One region of the Streptomyces chlorus genome, then DNA from elsewhere that is predicted to be linked to it. Evidence: riboswitches for the same ligand, from Rfam matches in the RefSeq annotation. Region 1 holds a riboswitch; each other region holds the start of a gene.

The links. Region 1 has a riboswitch for cobalamin ahead of ACFPZI_RS13625 (cobalamin biosynthesis protein). Riboswitches for the same ligand answer to the same signal wherever they lie in the genome.
Region 2: another riboswitch for cobalamin. It lies ahead of ACFPZI_RS19420 (energy-coupling factor ABC transporter permease); the one in region 1 lies ahead of ACFPZI_RS13625 (cobalamin biosynthesis protein).
Region 3: another riboswitch for cobalamin. It lies ahead of ACFPZI_RS23945 (ribonucleoside-diphosphate reductase subunit alpha); the one in region 1 lies ahead of ACFPZI_RS13625 (cobalamin biosynthesis protein).

The regions. Positions count from the first base shown of each region.
Region 1 is NZ_JBHSOA010000025.1:448,608-453,035, reverse strand. It holds gene ACFPZI_RS13640 (class II aldolase/adducin family protein) at 1-76, opposite strand, end outside; gene ACFPZI_RS13635 (inorganic phosphate transporter) at 304-1,572, shown strand; gene ACFPZI_RS13630 (hypothetical protein) at 1,605-1,826, shown strand; cobalamin riboswitch at 2,070-2,208, shown strand; gene ACFPZI_RS13625 (cobalamin biosynthesis protein) at 2,334-3,335, shown strand; gene ACFPZI_RS13620 (cobyric acid synthase) at 3,356-4,428, shown strand, end outside.
Region 2 is NZ_JBHSOA010000042.1:46,157-50,584, forward strand. It holds gene ACFPZI_RS19410 (ABC transporter permease) at 1-252, opposite strand, end outside; gene ACFPZI_RS19415 (ABC transporter substrate-binding protein) at 273-1,877, opposite strand; cobalamin riboswitch at 2,105-2,335, shown strand; gene ACFPZI_RS19420 (energy-coupling factor ABC transporter permease) at 2,366-3,118, shown strand; gene ACFPZI_RS19425 (energy-coupling factor ABC transporter substrate-binding protein) at 3,115-3,525, shown strand; gene cbiQ (cobalt ECF transporter T component CbiQ) at 3,532-4,281, shown strand; gene ACFPZI_RS19435 (energy-coupling factor ABC transporter ATP-binding protein) at 4,278-4,428, shown strand, end outside.
Region 3 is NZ_JBHSOA010000053.1:24,904-29,331, reverse strand. It holds gene ACFPZI_RS23950 (ribonucleotide-diphosphate reductase subunit beta) at 1-474, opposite strand, end outside; gene ACFPZI_RS23945 (ribonucleoside-diphosphate reductase subunit alpha) at 474-2,906, opposite strand; cobalamin riboswitch at 3,032-3,170, opposite strand; partial or broken gene ACFPZI_RS23940 (GNAT family N-acetyltransferase) at 3,248-3,800, opposite strand; gene mctP (monocarboxylate uptake permease MctP) at 3,878-4,428, opposite strand, start outside.

The DNA of each region.
Region 1 (4,428 bases):
CCCTCACGCGCTGCGGGCGGTCCTCGGCGCGTGCTGCGCCCTCCGCGCCCCGCCGGTCCCCCTGTCGCTCAGTCATGCCGCGATCCTGCCGGGTGACCGAGATCTCTTCAACGGCGTCTCGTCGGCTCCCTCGACTGCCCTCGACTGCCCTCGGCCGCCCTCGGCCGCCCTCGGCCGCCCTCGGCTCACTGTGGAGCAGTCGGCTTCATCACAGTCACCCTGTCGCCCATTCCAGTTCATCTTCCGTTCATCCAGGTTACCTACGTTCAACGCGCCAATGACTTCGAACGATTGCCTGGGTAAATGGAAAGCTTCTCGCTGATCCTCGCGATTGTGGTGGTAACCGCACTCGCGTTTGATTTCACGAACGGTTTCCACGACACCGCGAACGCGATGGCGACGACCATTTCGACCGGTGCCCTCAAGCCCAAGGTCGCGGTGGCGATGTCCGCCGTGCTCAACCTGGTGGGCGCCTTCCTCTCCGTGGAGGTCGCCAACACGATCTCCAAGGGCCTCGTCGACGAGGCCGGCATCCGTCCCGAGGTCATCTTCGCCGCACTGGTCGGCGCGATCCTCTGGAACCTCCTGACCTGGCTGGTCGGTCTGCCGTCCAGCTCCTCGCACGCCCTGATGGGCGGCCTGATCGGCGCCACCGTCGCCTCGGCGGGCTTCGGCGCGGTGCACGGCGACGTCCTGGTCACCAAGGTGCTGATCCCCGCGATCGTCGCGCCGCTGGTCGCCGGCCTGGCCGCGATGTTCGCGACCCGGCTGACCTACCGCATGGGCCGCAAGTCGGCCGACAGCAAGGCCTCCGAGAAGGGGTACCGGGCCGGACAGATCGCCTCCGCCGGTCTGGTCTCCCTGGCCCACGGCACCAACGACGCCCAGAAGACGATGGGCATCATCACCCTGGCTCTGGTCGCCGGCGGCACCCTCGCCCCGGACTCCGACCCGCCGATGTGGGTCATCCTCTCCGCGGGCATCGCCATCGCGCTCGGCACCTACCTCGGCGGCTGGCGCATCATCCGCACCATGGGCAAGGGCCTGACCGACCTCCAGCCGCAGCAGGGCTTCGCCGCCCAGACCAGCGCCGCGACGGTCATCCTGGCCTCCTCCCACCTCGGTTTCTCCCTGTCCACCACGCACTCCGTCTCCGGTTCCGTGATGGGTGCGGGCCTGGGCCGCAAGGGCGGCGTGGTCCGCTGGTCGACGGCCACCCGGATGTTCGTCGCCTGGGGCCTGACGCTGCCGGCGGCGGCCCTGGTCGCGGCGATCGCCGAGTGGGTCTGCGGCTTCGGCAGCTGGGGCACCGCCCTCGTCGCCGTCTTCCTGATCGCCTCCAGTGCGGCGATCTGGAAGATCTCCCGGCGCGAGGTCGTCGACCACACCAATGTCAACGTCACTGACGCCACTGACGCCACTGACGCCACTGACGAGGAGCAGAGCGGCGTCGTGACCGCGGCCATGGCCGCGGTGGCGCCCCCGCCGGCGAGCCCCGCGGCCGAGGAGCTCTCGGCCACCATCCCGGCCCCCACCGACCCGATGGCCCCTCCGGCCAGGACCACGGTCTGACCCCGCAGGAAGACACGTAGGAGAAGAGCACCATGAAGATCGACTGGGCGGCCCTCGGTTCCGTCTTCGGCGTCAGCCTCGTGGTCACCGTGGCCCTGGTGGCTCTGTTCACCCTGGGCATTACCGGACTGTCCCGCCGTGAACGGGCCGCCGCCCAGGGCGAGTCCGCGGTCCTGGCGGTCACCGGCGCCTACGCCTGCTTCGCGGCCTGCGCGGCGGCGGTGACGTACGGGATCTATCTGATCATGGCCTGATGACTTCCTGACGGCTGCCTGATTCCGGGGCCGGGGCCCGGGCCGGCGTCCCGGTCGGGTTCATGCCGTCCGGCGGGCGGTGCGGGGCACGTTGCCTCCGTACCGCCCGTTTCGCGCTTCCCGGACCATCCGTCGACCGGACCCGGACCGCCTGCCGGCCGTTTCCGCTCCGCCCGTCACGCCGCGGAACCCCTCTGTGGGCCTCAGCACACTTCAGCCTCGCAGGTCAAAGGCAAGTTGACGGTTCTTCCGGACCGTGGTGAACTGCCGGAGCCATTACGGCGGCAGGAGAGGAAGCCGGTGTGAATCCGGCGCGGTCCCGCCACTGTCACCGGGGTGAACGACCCCGGGAGCCAGGAACTCCCACCGCCGGTCTCGTCGAACCAGGGCGTGGACACCCTGAGTGAGGACATACCGCCATGCCCGGCTGCCTGTTGAGGTCGACCAGCGATGCTCCGCCCCGGCTCGGGGCGGCCACTCCCACCGGATCCCTCACCGGCTGAACCCATGGGTGCCGATCGCGAGTTCGCGTACGGCGCCGCCGCCGGCCTTCTCGGCGACCTGTTTCTCGGCGATCCCCGCCGAGGGCATCCGGTCGCCGCTTTCGGGCGGGCCGCGGCTGCCGTGGAACGGGTTCTGTGGCAGGACGACCGGGGTCGGGGCGCGCTGCACACCGCCGTCTGCGTCGGCGGGGCCGTCGCTCTGGGGAGCCTGGCCGCCCGCCTCGTACGGTCCTCCCCCGCCGCCTCCGTCGCCCTGACCGGCGCGGCCACCTGGGCCGTCGTCGGAGGGACGTCGCTGGCCCGGGAGGCCCGCGCCATCGGGCGTGCCCTGCAGTCCGGGGACGTCGAGGCGGCGCGGGCGCGGCTGCCGCACCTGTGCGGGCGGGACCCGCAGGCGCTGGACGCCGAGGGGATCGCCCGCGCGGTCGTGGAGTCCGTCGCCGAGAACACCTCCGACGCCGTGGTGGGCGCCCTGGTGTGGGGGGCCGTCGCCGGTGTGCCGGGGCTGCTCGGGTTCCGGGCCGTCAACACCCTGGACGCCATGGTCGGCCACAAGTCCCCCCGCCATCTGCGGTACGGCTGGGCCTCCGCGCGCCTCGACGACGTCGCCGGGTGGCCCGGGGCGCGGCTGACCGCCGTACTCGCCGCGGTCGCGGGGCCGGATCCGCGGGGTGCCGTCCTGGCCTGGCGCGCGGATGCCGCGAAGCATCCGAGTCCCAACGCCGGGCCCGTGGAGGCGTCCTTCGCGGGCGCGCTCGGCGTGCGGCTCGGCGGGACGCTGTCCTACGCCGGGCGGGTCGAGCACCGCCCCGTCCTCAACAGCGGCGGCCGTGCCGTGACCGTGGCGGACATCGACCGCTCGGTACGGCTCTCGCGGCGCGTCGGCTGGCTGGCACTCGGCGTCGGCGCCGCCGCGCGCATCGGCGTACGAGCCGTTGTGCGGGCCGGCGTACGGGCCGGTGTGCGAGGCGTCCCGAAGGCGCGCGGAAAGGGGCGTACGGCATGACAGGCGGTATGACGGGCGGTATGACGGGCGGCGGCCTGCTGGTCGCCGGTACGACGTCGGACGCCGGCAAGAGTGTGGTGACCGCCGGGATCTGCCGGTGGCTGGTGCGGCAGGGCGTCAAGGTCGCGCCGTTCAAGGCGCAGAACATGTCGCTGAACTCGTTCGTGACGCGGGAGGGCGCCGAGATCGGGCGGGCGCAGGCCATGCAGGCCCAGGCCTGCCGGGTCGAGCCGACCGCGCTGATGAACCCGGTGCTGCTCAAGCCGGGCGGAGAGCGGAGCAGCCAGGTCGTGCTGCTGGGCGAGCCGGTCGGTGAGCTGAGCGCGCGCGGCTACCACGGTGGGCGGCAACAGCAGCTCCTGGGCACGGTGTTGGACTCGCTCGCACAGTTGCGGGCCACGTACGACGTGGTGATCTGCGAAGGGGCCGGCAGCCCGGCCGAGATCAATCTGCGGCGCACCGACATCGTCAACATGGGGATCGCCAGGAACGCCTCGCTCCCCGTCCTCGTCGTCGGCGACATCGACCGCGGCGGGGTCTTCGCCTCCTTCTTCGGCACCGTCGCGCTGCTGTCACGCGAGGACCAGGAGTTGGTCGCCGGCTTCCTGGTGAACAAGTTCCGGGGCGATGTGTCGCTGCTGGAGCCGGGCCTGGACATGCTGCACGGTCTGACCGGGCGGCACACCTACGGCGTGCTGCCCTTCCGGCACGGGCTCGGCATCGACGAGGAGGACGGACTGGCGGTGTCCCTGCGGGGTGCCGTGCGGGAGTCCGCGGTCGCCGCGCCGGTCGGTGAGGACGTGCTGCGGGTCGCCGTGTGCGCGGTGCCGCTGATGTCCAACTTCACGGACGTGGACGCGCTGGCCGCGGAACCGGGCGTCGTGGTCCGTTTCGTGGACCGGCCCGAGGAACTGGCCGACGCCGACCTCGTGGTGGTGCCGGGCACGCGCGGCACCGTACGGGCGCTCCAGTGGCTGCGGGAGCGCGGGCTCGCGGACGCCCTGAAGCGGCGGACCGCCGAGGGGCGGCCCGTGCTCGGGATCTGCGGGGGCTTCCAGATCCTCGGCGAGCACATCGAGGACGACGTGGAGAG
Region 2 (4,428 bases), on a different contig from region 1:
GCTGGACTGGCCGAGGTCGCCGGTGACGGCGGAGGTCAGCCACTCCCACCAGCGGGCGGCGAAGGGACGGTCCACGCCGAGGTTGTCCCGGAGCCGGTCCAGGGTTTCCTGGTCGGCGCCGAGGGCTGCGGTGCCGGCGTAGGCCTTGACGGGGTCGAAGGGGGAGGCGGCGGCGATGGCGAACACACCGAAGGTGACGACGAGGAGGACGGGCACGGCGAGCAGGGCCCGTCGTGCCACGAGGTGGGCCATCGGTGCCCAGGGCAGGGGGGTCACTTCTTGGGCTTCTTCGGCTGCCAGGCCTCGGCGTTCCACCAGGGGCCGCTGGCGAAGCCGTGCTCGTGCGGTTCGACCTGCGTGGTGAGGCCTTCCCATCGGTCGGCGAGGACGTAGAGGTGGTCGATGTGGGTGAGGAAGGTGTAGCCGGGGTTCTTGACGAGTGCGCGCTGGAGGTCGTCGTAGGCGGCCTTGCGGTCGTCGGGGTCCTGGCTGCGGCGGCCGGTGTCGAGGGCCTTGTCGACGGCGGGGTTGTCGTAGTGGGGCATGTTGTTGAAACCGTCGCCGGCGAGGGAGGAGTGCAGCAGGGTGTAGAGGCCGAAGTCGGGGTCGCCGGTGCTGCCGAAGCCGGCGAGGACGGCGTCCTTGCCCATCCGGGGTTCGATGACCTCCCAGGTGGCGCCCTCGACCTTGACGTCGATGCCGGCCTTCTTGGCGTCGGAGGCGTAGGCGAGGGCGTGGTCCTGGCGGACCTTGTCGCCGGAGGGGTAGAAGAGGGTGAAGGCGGCCCGGACGCCGTCCTTGGCGCGGATGCCGTCCTTGCCGGCCTTCCAGCCGTCGCGGTCGAGGATCTTCCGGGCCTCGGCGAGGTCCTGGGGGCGTTCGACGTCCTTGGTGTACCAGGGGTCGTCCAGGGGCAGCGGGCCGTAGGCGGGGCGGCCGGCTCCGTCGAGGATCTTGTCGACCATGGCCCGACGGTCCACGGCGAGGTCGAGGGCGCGGCGGACGGCGGTGTCGCCGGTGACCTCGTTCGCGGTGGGGAGGGTGACGGCGCGGAAGTCGTAGGTGGTGGCCTGGTACGTGGTGCGGCCGTCGTCGTTCTTGAAGGTGGCGGCGAGGTTGGGCGGGAGGGTCGCGCCGTCGAGGTCGCCGGAGCGCAGCCGGGTGGCTCGGACGTCGTCGTCGGCGATGACCGCCATGGTGAGCTTCTTCACCTTCGGGGCGCCGCCCCAGTAGTCCGGGTTCGCCTTGAAGGTGAGCTTCTCACCCTTGCTCCAGCCGGTGAGGACGTACGGTCCGGTGCCGACCGGCTCGGTGTTGAAGGCGCCGGTGTTGGGGTCCTGCTCGCCGGCGATGTGCTCGGGGACGATGGGCAGGACGGTGCGGGCGGCGAAGGCCGCGTACGGGTACTTGAGGGTGAAGACGACCTTGTCGTCGCCGTCCGCGCGGACCCGCTCGACGGCGTCCAGTTCGCTCTTGGCGGTGTTGTTGGTCTTGTCGTCGAGCACCGTTTCGTACGTGTAGACGACGTCCTCGGCGGTGAGGGGTTCGCCGTCGCTGAACTTCACGCCGGAGCGGAGGGTGTAGGTGTAGGTGCGGCCGTCGTCGGCGATCTCGGGGAGCGCCTTGGCCAGGGCGGGCTTCAGTTTCAGGTCGGCGTCCCGGGCGAGCAGCCCGTCGAAGACCTTGGAGTTGCCGTCCTTGCCGTAGCCGAGCAGGGGGCTCAGGGTGTCGGGCTCGGAGGGGACTCCGATCACCACGGACTCGGCGGACCCGCCGCCCGTACCGGCGTCCGAGCCGCCGGTCGGCGCCGAGCAGGCGGCGACCGCGGCGGCCATGGTCGCCGCGAGGGCGGTACCCCGTATTCGTCGGATGGTCATCGAATCTCACACCTCTGCTGCCCGGAACTCGTTGTTGCATATTAGTTGCAGCTGGGCTCTGCCCAGGACCCCCTCCCCCCATTCCCGCGCTGGGGTGAACGGCGCCGAAAGGGTGCCGCCCGCGCGCCCGCCGATGTGCGACCTGCGTGCCGTGGTGGTCAGGACCGCGGATGTGCGCCGGGGCGAGAGCCGCGGAACGCCGTGCGCGCGCCCCCCTGGGGCGGCTTGTCAGGTGCCTGGACCTGGGTCTACTGTCACCACGCCTTGGTGAACGGGAAATCCGGTGCGATACCGGTGCGGCCCTCGCCACTGTGATCGGGAAGTCCGGCTCCGGCCCCTGGTCCTGTCCCCCCGACAGGACCGACGGGCAGCCACTGGGTCCACCTGGGACCCGGGAAGGCGGAGTTCGGGCGGTGGTACCCGTCAGCCAGGAGACCGGCCAAGGCGCGTCAACCATCCACGAGGTGCTGGAGAGGGTCTGCTGAGCCATGCACATTGCCGAGGGTTTTCTGCCACCGGTGCACGCGGTCGCCTGGGGCGCCGCGGCGGCGCCGTTCGTCGTCCACGGAGCCCGGTCGCTCATCCGTGAAGTCAAGGAACATCCCGAGAACACGCTGCTGCTCGGCGCCTCGGGAGCGTTCACCTTCGTCCTGTCCGCGCTGAAACTGCCCTCGGTGACGGGGAGTTGCTCCCACCCCACCGGCACCGGCCTGGGCGCCATCCTGTTCCGGCCGCCGGTCATGGCGGTACTGGGCACCATCACCCTGCTGTTCCAGGCCCTGTTGCTCGCCCACGGCGGGCTGACCACGCTGGGCGCCAACGTCTTCTCGATGGCGATCGTCGGTCCGTGGGCGGGGTACGGCGTGTACCGGCTGGCGCGCCGGTACGGGGCGCCGCTGATGGCCGCGGTGTTCTGCGGCGCGTTCGTCGCCGACCTGTCCACGTACTGCGTGACGAGTGTGCAGCTGGCGCTCGCGTTCCCCGACCCGGGGAGTGGATTCCTGGGCGCGCTCGGGAAGTTCGGCTCCATCTTCGCCCTGACGCAGATCCCGCTCGCGGTGAGCGAGGGGCTGCTGACGGTGCTGGTGATGCGCCTGCTGGTGCAGTCCAGCAAGGGCGAACTGACCCGGCTCGGCGTGCTGGTGGCCGGAAAGCGGGCCGCGACGGCGGCGGAGGCCGGAACGGAAACAGAGTCGGGGACGACAACAGAGTCGGGGACGACCGGGGCGGTGGCGCGATGACCAGGAACGCGAAGATCAACACGCTGCTGCTGCTCGCCGTGGCCGCGCTCGCGGTGCTGCCGCTGGTGCTCGGGCTCGGCGATCACAAGGAGGAGCCGTTCGCGGGCGCGGACGGCGAGGCGGAGACCGCGATCACCGAGATCGAACCGGACTACGAGCCGTGGTTCTCGCCGCTGTACGAACCCCCTTCCGGTGAGATCGAGTCGGGGCTCTTCGCCCTCCAGGCCGCCGTCGGCGCGGGCGTCCTGGCGTACTACTTCGGGGTGCGGCGCGGGCGTCGGCAGGGTACGGAAGGGGTGCGGCGGCAACTGCGGGAGACCGGAGCGGACTTGAGTACCGGCACCGGCACCGGCGTGGGCATCGGCGCGGGCCCCGACGAGGCGGTCTCCCCCGGATCCCGGTCCTGACCGGCCGTGCTGCCGATCGACGCGGCGGCGCACAGCAGTCGCTGGCGCCGCCGTCATCCCGTGGACAAGGCCGTGCTCGGACTGGGGCTCACCGTGCTCGCGATCTCCCTGCCGCCCTGGCCGGGCGCGGCCCTGGTGCTGCTGACCGCGCTCGCGGTGCTGCTGGGCCCGGCGGGGGTGCCGGGGCGGCGGCTGTGGCGCGCCTACCGGGTGCCGCTGGGCTTCTGCGTCACCGGGGCGCTCCCGCTGCTGGTGCAGGTGGGCGGGCCGGACGGGTTCGTGTCTCCGGCCCCCGAAGGGCCGCTGCGCGCGGGCGAGTTGCTGCTGCGCACCTCGGCGGCCTCCCTCGGTGTGCTGCTGTTCGCCTTCACCACGCCGATGTCCGACCTGCTGCCGCGCCTGGTACGGGCCGGGGTGCCCGCTCCCCTCGTCGACGTGGCTCTGGTGACGTACCGCATGAGCTTCCTGCTGCTCGACTCGGTGCGCCGGATCAGGGAGGCGCAGGCGGCCCGGCTCGGGCACACCACCCGGGCGGCGGCCTGGCGTTCGCTGGGCGGGCTCGGCGCGACGGCGTTCGTCCGGTCCTTCGACCGGGCGGCGCGGCTGCAGACGGGGCTCGCCGGACGCGGCTACGACGGCACGCTGCGCGTGCTGGTGCCCGAGGCGCGGGTCTCCGTACGGTTCACGGCCGTGAGCCTGTTACTTCTCGCGGCGCTGGCCGCCGTCGCCCTTCTCCTGGAAAGCCGGATGCCATGAGCGATCCCGCCCTGGTCCCCGCCCTGGTCGCCCTGCGGGACGCGTCCTTCGCCTACGAGGACGGCCCGGCCGTGCTCACCGGCCTCGACTTCGAGGTGCGGGAGGGGCGCGCGCTCGCCCTGCTGGGCCGCAACGGCAGCGGCAAGA
Region 3 (4,428 bases), on a different contig from region 1:
GTCGAGTTTCTCCACCGAGTCCATCCACGTGAAGCAGAACTCGGCCTTCTCCCGGATGGACGGGATGTTCTCCACCGCCGCGAACGCGGCCGTCCGGTCCTCCGGATCGGGCAGGTAGGTGTCCAGCAGGGTCAGATAGAACTGGACGTGCACCGCCTCCTCGAAGAGCTGCCGCGACAGATACAGCCGCGCCTCCGGGGAGTTGATGTGCTTGTAGAGGGTGAGCACCAGGTTGTTGGCCACGATCGAGTCGCCGGTGGCGAAGAACGCCACCAGACGGCCGATCAGATGCTGTTCGGCGGGGCTCAGTTTCGCGAGGTCGGCGACGTCCGAGTGGAGGTCGACCTCCTCCACGGTCCAGGTGTTCTTGATCGCGTCCCGGTAGCGCTCGTAGAAGTCGGGGTAACGCATGGGGCGCAGGGTGAGTTCGAAGCCCGGCTCGAGCAGGTTCCGGGTTCGGGGGGCGGTGGTCATTACTGGCAGGCCTCGCAGGACTCGGGGTTCTCAAGGGAGCAGGCGACGGCTTCGGGGTCGGCGGCCGGCTGCCGGGCGGGGACAGGGGTGGGGACGGGGCCGGCGGCGGCAGTGGTCTGTGCCTGGGCCGCGCGGGCGATGCGGGTCGCCGGTCGGGAGCGCAGGTAGTACGTGGTCTTCAGGCCCCGCTTCCAGGCGTAGGCGTACATCGAGGAGAGCTTTCCGATGGTCGGCGTCTCCATGAACAGGTTCAGCGACTGCGACTGGTCCAGGAACGGGGTGCGGTCGGCGGCCATGTCGATCAGGGCGCGCTGCGGGATCTCCCACGCGGTGCGGTACAGCCCGCGCACCTCCTCGGGGATCCAGGTGAAGTCCCGCACCGAGCCGCCGGCCTCGCGCAGCGCCTCGCGGGTCCGCGCGTCCCACACGCCCAGCCGCTTCAGGTCGTTCACCAGATACGAGTTGACCTGGAGGAACTCACCGGACAGCGTCTCGCGCTTGAACAGGTTGGACACCTGCGGCTCGATGCACTCGTACACGCCCGCGATGGACGCGATGGTGGCGGTCGGCGCGATCGCCAGCAGCAGCGAGTTGCGCATGCCGACGGAGGCGATACGTTCGCGCAGCGCCGACCAGCGCTCGGGCCAGGTGAGTTCGGTGTCGTAGTGGTCGGGGTGCAGCACGCCCCGGGCGGTACGCGTGTGCTCCCAGGCCGGCAGGGGGCCGACGGGGTTCCCCGCTGTCCCGGAGCCCGTCGCGGGCGTCCGGGGGCGCGCGGCGAGGTCGGCGGAGGTCTCGTACGCGGCGAGCATGATGCGCTCGGCGATCCGGGTGGAGAGCCGCCGGGCCTTCGGGGAGTCGAAGGGCAGGCGCAGGGCGAAGAAGACGTCCTGGAGGCCCATCACTCCCAGCCCCACCGGGCGCCAGCGCGCGTTGGAACGGCCCGCCTGCTCGGTCGGGTAGAAGTTGATGTCCACGACCCGGTCGAGGAAGGTGACGGCTGTGCGCACGGTCTCGTCCAGCCGCTCCCAGTCCAGGTCACCGGCCGCCGGGTCGACGAGCGCGCCGAGGTTGACCGAGCCCAGGTTGCAGACCGCTGTCTCCCCGTCGCTGGTGACCTCGAGGATCTCCGTGCACAGGTTGGACGAGTGGACGACGTGGCCGGGCTCGGCGGTCTGGTTGGCGGTGCGGTTGGCGGCGTCCTTGAACGCCATCCAGCCGTTGCCGGTCTGGGCGAGGGTCCGCATCATGCGCCCGTACAGCTCCCGGGCGGGGATCGTCTTCCGCGCCAGGCCCGCGGCCTCGGCGGCCCGGTAGGCCGCGTCGAACTCCTCGCCCCACAGGTCGACCAGGTCCGGGACGGCGGACGGGGAGAACAGCGACCAGGCGGCGTCGGCGTCGACCCGGCGCATGAACTCGTCCGGCACCCAGTGCGCGAGGTTCAGGTTGTGCGTACGGCGGGCGTCCTCACCGGTGTTGTCGCGCAGCTCCAGGAACTCCTCGATGTCCGAGTGCCAGGTCTCCAGGTAGACCGCCGCCGCGCCCTTGCGCCGGCCGCCCTGGTTCACGGCGGCGACGGAGGCGTCCAGGGTCTTCAGGAACGGGACGATGCCGCCTGAGTGCCCGTTGGTGCCGCGGATCAGCGAACCCCGGGAGCGGATGCGGGAGTAGGCCAGGCCGATGCCGCCGGCGTGCTTGGAGAGGCGGGCCACCTGGTGGTAGCGGTCGTAGAGGGAGTCCAGCTCGTCCTTGGGGGAGTCGAGGAGGTAGCAGGAGGACATCTGGGGGTGTCGGGTACCGGAGTTGAACAGGGTGGGGGAGGAGGGAAGGTACTCCAGGCGGCTCATCAGGCCGTACAGCTCGGCGACTTCGTCCACCGCACGGGGGGTGCCGTTCTCGGCGAGACCGGCGGCGACCCGCAGCAGGAAGTGCTGCGGTGCCTCGACGACCTTGCGGGTGACCGGATGCCGCAGCAGATAGCGGCTGTACAGGGTGCGCAGCCCGAAGTAGCCGAAGCGGTCGTCCGCGCGGGGGTCGATCAGCGCGTCAAGACGGTCCGAGTGCAGCAGGACGAACTCGGCGGTCCGGTCCGCGATGAGGCCCTCGCGGTGCCCGGCAGCGATCGACGAGGTGAACGACGTGACACCCTGCGAGGCGGCCTCGGCGCGGATGCCGAGGGTCAGCAGGCGGGCGGCGAGCCGGGAGTGGACGGGATCCTCGGAGATGAGCCCGGCCGCCGCCTCGGTGGCCAGCTCGCGCAGCTCGGCCTCGTCCGCATGGGCGGACCGGCCGCGCAGCGCGGCGGCGGCGACCCGGCCGGGGTCGGCGTCGGGGAGATCGGCGGTCAGCTCGGTCAGGGTCCGCAGCAGCGCGGCACCGGGGCCGTCGCTCACGTCGACCGCTGAAGCAGGATCGGCTGGCGCGATGGTCACGTGGGGCTCTCCCTCGCTCGGCACGGGGCCTCGGCGAGGGCAGGGGGCAGCACACGAGCACGCGAACGTGCCTCGCGTCCACCGGCCCATTCCGCGAGGCCCGGACGTCAGGCACCCGGACCGGACGGCCGGGCGCACTGTCGGCAGGTCCTCGGACTAAGCCCGTGCGGGTACGCGGGAAACGCGAACACGCACAAGTACACCGTTGCGGGACAGTTCCGGATTCGCACCGGATTCCCCTGCGGCGACAGCGAGCACGAGCATACATCTTGTGTCGGGTTCTGTCGGCGGGCCCATATCTTGTGTCCCGGTGGGTGCTGCGGCGCAGGGCCGCGGTGGTGTCAGAGCGTCAGCTCATAGGTGAGCAGCGTGATGTCGTCCAGGTGCGGAACAGGGTTCCAGTCCCGCCCGGGGGAGCGGACGAAACCGAGACGCTCGTGGATGCGGTGGGCCGCACGCATCGTCCGCCGGGTCGACAGCACGATCCGTACGCACCCCTCCGTGGCCCGTGGCCCGTGCCCGGTCGGCACAGGCGCGGACGAGGGCCTTCCCCGACACCCCGGCGCCGGGCGGCGCGGGCGACCGCGAGCATCCGGATCTCCGCCTCGCCGGGCCCGGCCGTATCGGCCATCGGCCCGCCGCGCGGTACGAACGTCACCCCGCCCAGCACCCTTCCCGCGCCGCCCGCCTCCGCCGCCCCGGGACGCGCTCCGGTCCTCTCCACGGCGACCAGTACCTCGGCGGTCGTGGCCCGCCCGGCGACGTCCCTGAGCTCACCGAGGTACGCGTCGCTCTCCCGAAGCCGAGCAGCCCGTCGCGCGGACAGGCCTGCGCGGTGAGCTCACCGAGCTCCTCGAACTCGTACGGTTCCACCGGCCGGGTGACGATGTCCATGGGGCGAGTGTGCCCCGCGGGTACGACAACGGGCCGCCGGAGACATCCGCGGCCCGTTGTCGTACCCGCGTACCGCGTCAGTGCTTGCCGTCGGCGGCTGTGTCGGCTGTGTCGGCCGTGTCCAGGGGCAGCTCGGTGCTGACGCCCGGATCGCCCGCGTCCACCGTGTAGTCCTGCGGCCGGGTCTCGTCGATGCCCTCGGGCGCCTTGACGGCCCTCAGGACGAAGGTCAGGGCGATCGTGACCAGGGCATTGGTCACGAAGGCGGTGAGGCCGATGTAGCCGATCTCGCCGATACCCGGGATCTCCTTTGACGAGCCGCCGAAGTGCTTCTGCGTCGGCGAGGCCACCCCGTACGCCGCGACCGTGCCGTAGACCATGCCGACCGCCCAGCCCGCGAGCAGCGCCCAGCGGTGGAACCAGCGGGTGAACAGGCCGCCCACCAGGGCGGGGAAGGTCTGCAGGATCCAGATGCCGCCAAGGAGCTGGAAGTTGATGGCGACCGTCTTGTCCATGGTGAGGACGAAGGCCAGCGCACCCACCTTCACGAGCAGCGAGACCACCTTGGAGACCTTGGTCTCCTGCGCGGGTGTCGCGTCCGGCTTGATGAAGTCCTTGTAGATGTTGC